2 regions of the Cellvibrio sp. ARAG 10.3 genome follow, and region 2 is predicted to be linked to the other one. Evidence: predicted binding sites of a transcription regulator. Region 2 holds the regulator's gene; the other holds the start of a gene.

Region 1 (4,392 bases), on a different contig from region 2:
CCGACACCGGTGGGCGGTGGTGATCCCTCTCAAAAACGCCCCAGTTTGCGCGTTGTTAAATGAGCCGTGTTACCAAGGCCAACAATGATGTGGCCTTATTGTTACTAATCGTTAACTGCTGCTCATTGGCTTCAGTATTGTTGATCTAAATGAAATAGCACTTAGACCTAAGTGCTATTTATTAGAACTATTGTTGATTACCGCTTTTCTAATATCTCGATAACTTCTTTGTAGGCCTCAAATAACTGGCTGATACTAAAGACGTTCTAATAAAAATGAATTATCTGGAGTATTTTTATGGCGATGTTGCAGCATACCCTCGGTGTCTTTATTAATCCTGACCGTGAATGGCAAAGAATTCGCAATGAGCGTCACTCATTCATTCGCGTATTTCTGGTTCACACACCTTTGTTGGCATTGATTCCTGTCATCGCGGCCTATTTCGGTGTGACGCAGATCGGCTGGAGCGTGGGGAATGGCGGCGTGGTCAAACTCACTGCCCAAAGCGCTTTATGGTTATGTGTGGGTGCCTATGTGGCACAGTTGGCAGCGGTTTATATTTTGGGTGAATACATCAATTGGATGTCGCGCAGCTTCGGTGTTGCCGATGATGCCAGCCAGCGTCACTATGAAGGTACTGCCTTGGCCGTGTATTCATCGGCGCCCATGATGTTGGCGGGTATCATCTTGCTTTATCCCCAGTTGTGGGTTGTTGCCAGCGTGTTTATTGTGGCGGCCTGTTATTCGGTTTACCTGATCTATGAAGGTATTCCGATCCTGATGAACATCCCTAAAGAACGCGGCTTTATTTATGCCAGCTCGGTTATCACGGTGGGTCTGGTGTTGGCAGTAGTTGTGTTGGTGGCAACAGTTATTGTGTGGGGTTCGGGTTTCGGGCCGGTCTACACTAACTGATTCATGTTCCAGAGTGGTGATCTGAAACGGGTGGCTTAGGCCGCCCGTTTTTCATTGGGTATTCACAAAATTGACATGTGACGTTTTTATGAAACAAATTTGGCTTGGTCACATAACTGTAACAAAGCATCGTTAGAGTGCATCGCAGGGTCGAGATATCTCACCTGCTAACAGACGAGTTTTTAAGTCTTTTGTCCAAATAAATTCAGGAGCGCTCAATGAACGCCAAGAAATTTTTAACAGGACTGGCTTTGGTCGGTTCTATGGCTTGTGCAGCAGTGGTGCAAGCAGCGGTTGATCCGGATCTGCCCGAATACAAGGCAATTTCCGGCGTATCCGGTAATGTTAACAGTATCGGTTCCGATACCTTGAATAATCTGATGACGCTGTGGGCAGAAGAGTACGCCAAGTTTTATCCCAACGTGAACATCCAGATTCAGGGTGCCGGCTCCTCTACTGCGCCACCAGCCCTGACTGAAGGTACTTCTAACTTTGGCCCGATGAGCCGTGAGATGAAGTCTTCCGAGATTGAAGCGTTTGAAGCCAAGCATGGTTACAAGCCTACGGCTGTTCCGGTTGCGATCGACGTACTGGCGGTATATGTCAACAAAGACAACCCCATTAAAGGTTTGACGATTGCCCAAGCGGATGCCATTTTCTCCGCAACGCGCAAATGTGGTTACGACAAAAATATTACCCGTTGGGGTGAATTGGGTTTGACTGGTGCCTGGGCGAATCGTGATTTCACAATCTACAGTCGTAACGCTGTATCTGGCACTTATGGATACTTTAAAGATGTAGCTCTGTGTGGTGGCGATTACAAGGCAAGCATTAACGAGCAGCCTGGTTCAGCCTCTGTGGTACAAGGTGTATCAGAATCTATCAACGGTATTGGTTACTCAGGTATCGGCTACATCACCTCCGGCGTGCGCGCTGTTCCTATGGCTGCAAAAGACGGCGATGAGTTTTCTCCTCCGGACGCTGAGCACGCGCTGGATGGTTCTTACCCGCTGTCCCGGACGCTGTTTGTTTACATCAACAAACATCCCAATCGTAAACTTGATCCGCTACAAGCTGAGTTCCTGAAGATGGTACTTTCCAGGCAGGGTCAGGAAGTCGTGGTGCGGGATGGTTACATTCCTTTGCCGGCGGCCGTATCTGCCAAGGCAATGAAAGACCTGCAACTGTGATTCCCGATGGTTCATGGTTGAACGAAACCGCTGGCATATGCCGGCGGTTTTTGTTTGTGAGTGATAAGGCGATCACCACTGGTAATTAAATTGAAACATTTTTGTAGTATTACGCTTTTGTAACAAAAGTGTCATTTTCGGTTGTTAGGATTCTCACGCCATCAGACAGGCGCCCAGAAATTTTCTTGCCCGGGACTTTTTGATCATGTCAGAGCTACTCTCCACCGCAGAGCAGGCCCCCACCAGCCTGATGCCAGATGCACAACAACGGGCACGTTTGCGTAAAGTTCGCAATATTCGCGACGCTGTGTCGCGTTACGGTGTGGCCGCTGCCGGTATGGCAGTTGTCGGTGCATTAGGACTTATCTTCCTCTATCTGTTTTCTGAAGTTTTCCCCCTACTGCGCAGCAGTTCGGTGGATGTCACTAAAACCTACACCTCATCCGCGTCTACTCCCGCAGATCGAACTGCCCATTTGATTTTGGAGCGTTACGAAGAAATCGGAGCCAGCTTTAATCAGCAGGGCAGCGTCAATTTTTTCCGAGCCGATGACGGTGCTGTGATCCTGACCGAAACCATGCCGGTGCCGGAACAGGCAGAGCTCACGGCTATCGGAACCGGCACCGCAGCAGACGGTTTGGTTGTGTACGGTTTTTCCAATGGCCAGATTGGTGTTGCGAAGCCGGAATACGCACTGAGTTATCCGAATGATAAGCGCCTGGTGACCCCCGGCCTGGGATACCCGTTGGGGGAACAACCAATAGTCTTGGACGAGCAGGGTGCTGCGTTACGCCAGCTCGCGATTCAGCAAGGTTCAAACGCGGTGTACGTCGTCGCAGCGACCGAAGATAAAAGATTATTGCTGGGTGTCTTTTCCGCACGCACAAGCATCCTGGGTGTGACACGGGTGACGCAAAATATCTATCCGCTTCCCGCCTTGCCGGGGGGCGCATCAGCAACAGCGATTCAGGTAGGCAGGACCGGTCAGCATCTGGTTGTTGCTGATGACCGGGCCAACCTCTATCTATTTGATATTTCCAAACCTGGGAATGTCCAACTCGGCGAAACGGTACCGACTGAGCGGGGTCAGGTTACCGCAATGCAGTTTTTGATCGGTACCGGCTCTCTCGCTATAGGCACTGATACCGGTCATGTCAGCCAGTGGTTTTTGGTACGCGACGCGGACAACCTCTATCACCTAAAACCCGTAAGAGATTTTGAATCACTTCCCGGCAAGATCACGACGATTACCCCCGAACATAATCGTCGCGGCTTCTGGGTAGGTGATGACCGGGGAACGGTGGGCGCTTACTACGGAACATCATCCCGTACGTTACTGGTTGAGCCACTTGCCGATAGCGCCATCCAGCATCTGGCGATCTCTCCCATCAACGGCCGTCTGCTGGCCATGGATGACAAGCAACAGGTGTTGGTTGCGGATGTCTGGAACAAACACCCGGAGATCTCCTTCAGCTCCCTGTGGCAAAAAGTCTGGTACGAAGGTCGCTCGGAGCCCGAATACATTTGGCAGGCCTCTTCAGGCAGCGATGCGTCGGAAGCCAAGATGAGCCTGGTTCCTCTTTCGATAGGGACTATCAAGGCCGCCATATTTGCCATGCTATTTGCGATCCCGCTGGGCATTATGGGTGCGATCTACAGCGCCTATTTCATGACCCCGAAGTTGCGTGGCTACGTCAAACCCACCATTGAAATTATGGAAGCCCTGCCTACCGTTATTTTAGGTTTCCTTGCGGGTTTATGGCTCGCACCCTTTATTGAAAACCACCTCCCGGCCACCTTCAGCATTCTTATTCTGATGCCCCTCATGATGCTGATCGTGGCGTTTATCTGGAGCCGTTTACCGGCGGCCATTCGCACCTGGATTCCGGATGGATGGGAAGCGGTCATTCTGGTTATTCCGATACTGCTGACCGGTTGGGCCTGCGTGGCGGCCAGCCCTCATGTGGAAGTGTTGTTGTTTGACGGCAGCATGCGTCAATGGTTTACCGACAACGGCATTACCTACGATCAACGCAATGCGATGGTGGTGGGGATCGCAATGGGGTTTGCGGTTATTCCAACCATCTTTTCCATCGCGGAAGATGCATTATTTAACGTGCCGCGTCACTTGACCCAAGGTTCCCTGGCTCTGGGCGCCACTCGCTGGCAAACCATGGTGGGTGTTGTTCTGCCCACGGCCAGTCCCGGTATTTTTTCGGCGGTGATGATGGGCTTCGGCCGCGCCGTGGGTGAAACCATGATTGTATTAATGGCCACGGGTAATAGC
Region 2 (4,392 bases):
GTCGCGGCGGGCAACCCGGCGCGGGTGGTTAAAAAAATAAATCCGCACCGCCGGATGTTGAAACGTGAATTGATGTTTCGCGATGCAGAACATTATTACCACAATCAGGATGAACTGGATCGGTATATGCTGGCCAACAATGGCTGGTGGAATTGGTTGCGTAGCGTTTTCTTTCCGAATAAAAACGATTGATGCCGGATTACGCCTTCGGTTAACCCTACAATGCCTCTTCGAAAAGAAAATTGGTTTGCGACTGAAAGATCGCGTCGGATTACGCTTCGCTAATCTGACCTACGGGTATGGGGTTTATGTAGGTCGGGTTAGCGAAGCGTAACCCGACAAAAATCTCAATGAAGCGGAAACACGCACGTGAAGACGCTGCCCTTACCCACTTCACTGGTAATTTTTAATTCGGCATCGTGACGCAACAGCACGTGTTTAACAATGGCCAAGCCTAAACCGGTACCACCGGTGCTGCTGTTGCGGCTGGCGTCGACGCGGTAGAAGCGTTCGGTCAAGCGGGGGATGTGTTTGTTTTCAATACCCGGCCCATTGTCACTGACCGCGAAATAACAATTCTGTTTATCCTTCCACAAGCGCATGGCGATCTTGCCTTTGGCCGGAGTGTATTTCACGGCGTTAACCACCAGGTTGGAGAAAGCGCTGTGCAGTTCTTTTTCGTTCCCCAGCAATTGAATATTGCCATCGCAGGTCAGGGTGATTTCCTGTTCCTTATCGCCACTCAATGCCACAGCTTCATTGCGAATAGAATGCAGCAACGGCTCCAGCGGAATCAGTTTCTGGTTGTGGCCCACCTCGGTGGTTTCCAGTTTTGATAACACCAACAGGTCATTGATCAGCAATGCCATGCGCTGTGTTTGTTGCTGCATTTGTTGCAGGGGTTTTTGCCAGGTCGGGCCCAGGTTATTGTTGTCCGCCAGGGTTTCCAGGTAGCCACTGATCACCGTCAACGGCGTGCGTAACTCGTGCGAGACGTTGGCAATAAAATCCTGGCGCATCTGTTCCAGGTTATGAATCTGGGTAATGTCGCGCACCAGGATCAGGCGTTCATTTTTACCAAAGCGGGTAATCTGAAATTGCAGTTGCTTGGAGGAAAAACGCGGTGAGGGTAATTCCAGTGGCTCGCTGTAATTGCCTTCTTCAAAGTAACTGACAAAGCGCGGGTGACGAATAAAATTGATGACCGACAAACCCTGGTCTTTGGTGTGAAAACCCAATAAGCGTTGGGCTGCGGGATTCCAGAAATCCAGGTGACCGCGCCAGTCCAGCAGGATCACGCCGTCTTTTAATGCAGAGGTGATTTCCTGCACGCGATTGATCACCGCTTGCAGGTTTTCCCTTTCCTGGCGCTGGTGACGTTGCAGGTGGTAGATATTGTCGAAAACGTCGCCCCAAATACCCGTGGCCTCGGGTGGCTCTTCGTCGTTTTTGCGCAACAGCCAGCGGTTGAGCCGCGACATTTGCCAGAGCATGTAGGCAAGATACGCCAGGACACCGATATCCAATACCAGCAATAAGTGTCCGGTCAGCCAGCCCAGTAACAGACAGATCGCGACGAAGATCGACAGGCGCTTGAGTTCGGCGCTAAAACCTTGCAGCAAAATAGTGAGCCTCTTTCACAACCATCTCCAGCAGAATATTTTCACTCACTATCGCGCGGAAATATGACTTTTCTTCGCGCGGGATATAAAAATTTCTGCCCACCGGTCTTGTTGAAAACGCCTGTGCGTTTTTAACCGGTTTGAATTATGCGTCGGCCTTGGTGGAGAAACGATAACCGGTACCGCGCACAGTCTGGACCAGGTTTTCGTGGTTGTCGACAGTGAGGGCTTTGCGCAACCGGCGGATGTGCACATCCACCGTACGCTCTTCCACATAGACGTTGCCGCCCCACACATGGTCCAGCAGTTGGCTGCGAGTATAGGCTCTTTCCTGGTGGGTGAGGAAAAATTCCAGCAGGCGATATTCCGTCGGCCCCATATCAACCGCCTGGTTGTTGATCGTCACCCGGTGACTGGCCGGGTCGAGGCACAAACCCTGCACGGTAATAGGGTGGCCATTAACCTGCGGGTCAGCGCGGCGCAATACCGCCTTCAGGCGGGCGACCAGTTCGCGGGGGGAGAAGGGTTTGGTGATGTAATCGTCGGCCCCGACTTCAAGGCCCTGGATCTTGTTGTCTTCCTCACCTTTGGCGGTGAGCATAATGATGGGTACATCAGCAGTCACGTCGTCGCGCTTGAGGCGGCGCGCCAGTTCGATACCGCTGGTGCCGGGCATCATCCAGTCCAGCAGGATCAGGTCAGGCTTTTCATCCACAATCAACGCATGGGCGTCCTGTGCATTGCTGGCTTCGATACACTGATACTCGGCCATTTCCAGTGCGACCCGGAGCATGTCGCGAATGGCTGACTCGTCATCGACGATCAAGATTTTACGCCCACTCATAATTCTTACCTGTTACCCGCTGATGGCTGAGAGCAATTGTTGCAAGCGTATTAAATAAGCCCTGTGTTACAACTTTATGACAGCACAGGATTCAACGCAGCACCAGCAGCACCGGTAAATTCTCAGAGTTTGTCGGCCACCACGCCGATAAAGACGGCCAGACCCACCCAATTGTTGTTCATGAAGGCCTTGAAACAGGCCTCCCGCTGGCGAAAGCGGATCAGGTATTGTTGGTAGGCAAACAGCGCAGCGGCCACACCGAGGCTGATGTAATAAAAAGTACCCAGCTCGAAGCGCGAGCCGACCATTACCAGAGCGTAGAGCGTCAGGGCCTGTAACACGCCCGTCATCAGGCGGTCCTGCTCACCAAACAGGATGGCCGTGGATTTCACTCCGATGCGCAGGTCATCGTCGCGGTCCACCATGGCATAAAAGGTATCGTAGACCACGGTCCACAGCACCACAGCGGTATAGAGCAGCCAGACTTCCACACCGAGCGCCCCACTCTGGGCGGCAAAGGCCATGGGAATGGCCCAGGCAAAAGCCGCGCCCAGCACCACTTGCGGCAGGTGGGTGTAACGCTTCATAAACGGATAACAAAATGCCAGTAACACACCACCCACGGATAATTGAATCGTCAGGGGATTGGTTAATAGCACCAGGCCAAAGGCGAGCAAACACAATCCGATAAACAAGGCGATAGCTTCGCCACTCGATACCTGTCCGCTGACCAGTGGCCGTTCACGGGTCCGTTTGACATGGCCATCCACCTTGCGATCAGCGAAGTCATTGATGACGCAGCCGGCGGAGCGCATCACAAACACCCCCAGCACAAAGATCACCAGCACATCCCAGCGCGGCACGCCATCGGCCGCCAGCCACAGGCTCCACAGGGTAGGCCACAACAGCAAGAGTGCACCGATAGGCTTGTGCATGCGCATCAATTGCCAGTACAGGCGGATGCGTTGGCCAATAGATAAAGCGGGTTGTTTAGCGGCGGGGCGCTGGCTAGGTTGAGTCATAGCAGATTCTGTTGTCCGTTATTGACGATGGGTAGACATCAAGGGTGGCGGCGAGGCCAGGGTGTCGACAAACGCGTCCAGGAAGACTTCGCTCACCAGCAGCGGTTTATCCTCCAGGTAAAACACCGAACGCCGCCCCCACAAGGGCTTATCGCTGGTGAGCGGTTCCGGCACATAGCCATGATGGCGTTTCAGCCGGCTCACAGCAATGGCACTGCGCTGCAAGTGTGGCTGACTGAACAAAAAGGCCCCCAGTGGACGGGCGTCCTGTTTGCGCAAGTGCCGCAGGCTACCGGTCAGGCTGGTCAGGGGCAGCACGCTGCGGGCGAATACCCAGGGCTGCTGGTGGCCGCACAATACCACTTCGCGAATCAACGCCAGCTCCGAACGGTCCATGTTCAAACAACGCCATTCCGATAAGGCGGGCCGCGCAATCTGCTGACGCAATACCTCGACATGAAAATGATCGTGACTGCGAGCCACCAGACGCGCCGTAAGTGAACCTTTGTCCAGCAACCACTCACACAGCGCCGCCTCCGGGCGTTGCGCCTTGGGCCACTGCGCCAGCGGCTGCCATGTTACCCGGCCATTTATCGATAACCCCAAAAGTCGCTCCTGTCACACATGTCGGCAAACCAGCGCGGAATTCTAGCAGGTGGCACCGGGAGTTTGGCCGGCAATCGGTCCCGACCAATAAAAAGCTGCCGTTTTCACTGCCCCCCGGCGACCTGAGCGGGTACACTCCCGTTTGTCCAGCCTGCCACTACCGCGTCAGGACTATCGATACTTGAGGGCCCTTGCCATGCATAAAACTGATCTCGTCGATCGGGTTGCCGATCAAACTGATATGAGCCGCGACAAGGCGGATGCGGCGGTATCCGCCATGATTGAACACATCACCAAT

Evidence for each region. Region 2 encodes PhoB, which activates phosphate uptake and scavenging genes when phosphate is short. Its sites were predicted from a motif close to TGTCATAAANNTGTAACA; they were not measured.
Region 1: the regulator PhoB is predicted to act here: its motif matches at 2,224-2,241, upstream of ACSV5M_RS10985 (ABC transporter permease subunit).

The regions. Positions count from the first base shown of each region.
Region 1 covers NZ_JBPYCU010000007.1:115,792-120,183, forward strand. Annotated here, with positions in the region: gene ACSV5M_RS10970 (ClpXP protease specificity-enhancing factor) at 1-63, shown strand, start outside; gene ACSV5M_RS10975 (Yip1 family protein) at 298-915, shown strand; gene ACSV5M_RS10980 (PstS family phosphate ABC transporter substrate-binding protein) at 1,134-2,105, shown strand; gene ACSV5M_RS10985 (ABC transporter permease subunit) at 2,311-4,392, shown strand, end outside.
Region 2 covers NZ_JBPYCU010000001.1:589,696-594,087, reverse strand. Annotated here, with positions in the region: gene ACSV5M_RS02525 (acyltransferase) at 1-192, shown strand, start outside; gene phoR (phosphate regulon sensor histidine kinase PhoR) at 348-1,622, opposite strand; gene phoB (phosphate regulon transcriptional regulator PhoB) at 1,768-2,466, opposite strand; gene ubiA (4-hydroxybenzoate octaprenyltransferase) at 2,589-3,488, opposite strand; gene ACSV5M_RS02505 (chorismate--pyruvate lyase family protein) at 3,507-4,094, opposite strand; gene ACSV5M_RS02500 (HU family DNA-binding protein) at 4,291-4,392, shown strand, end outside.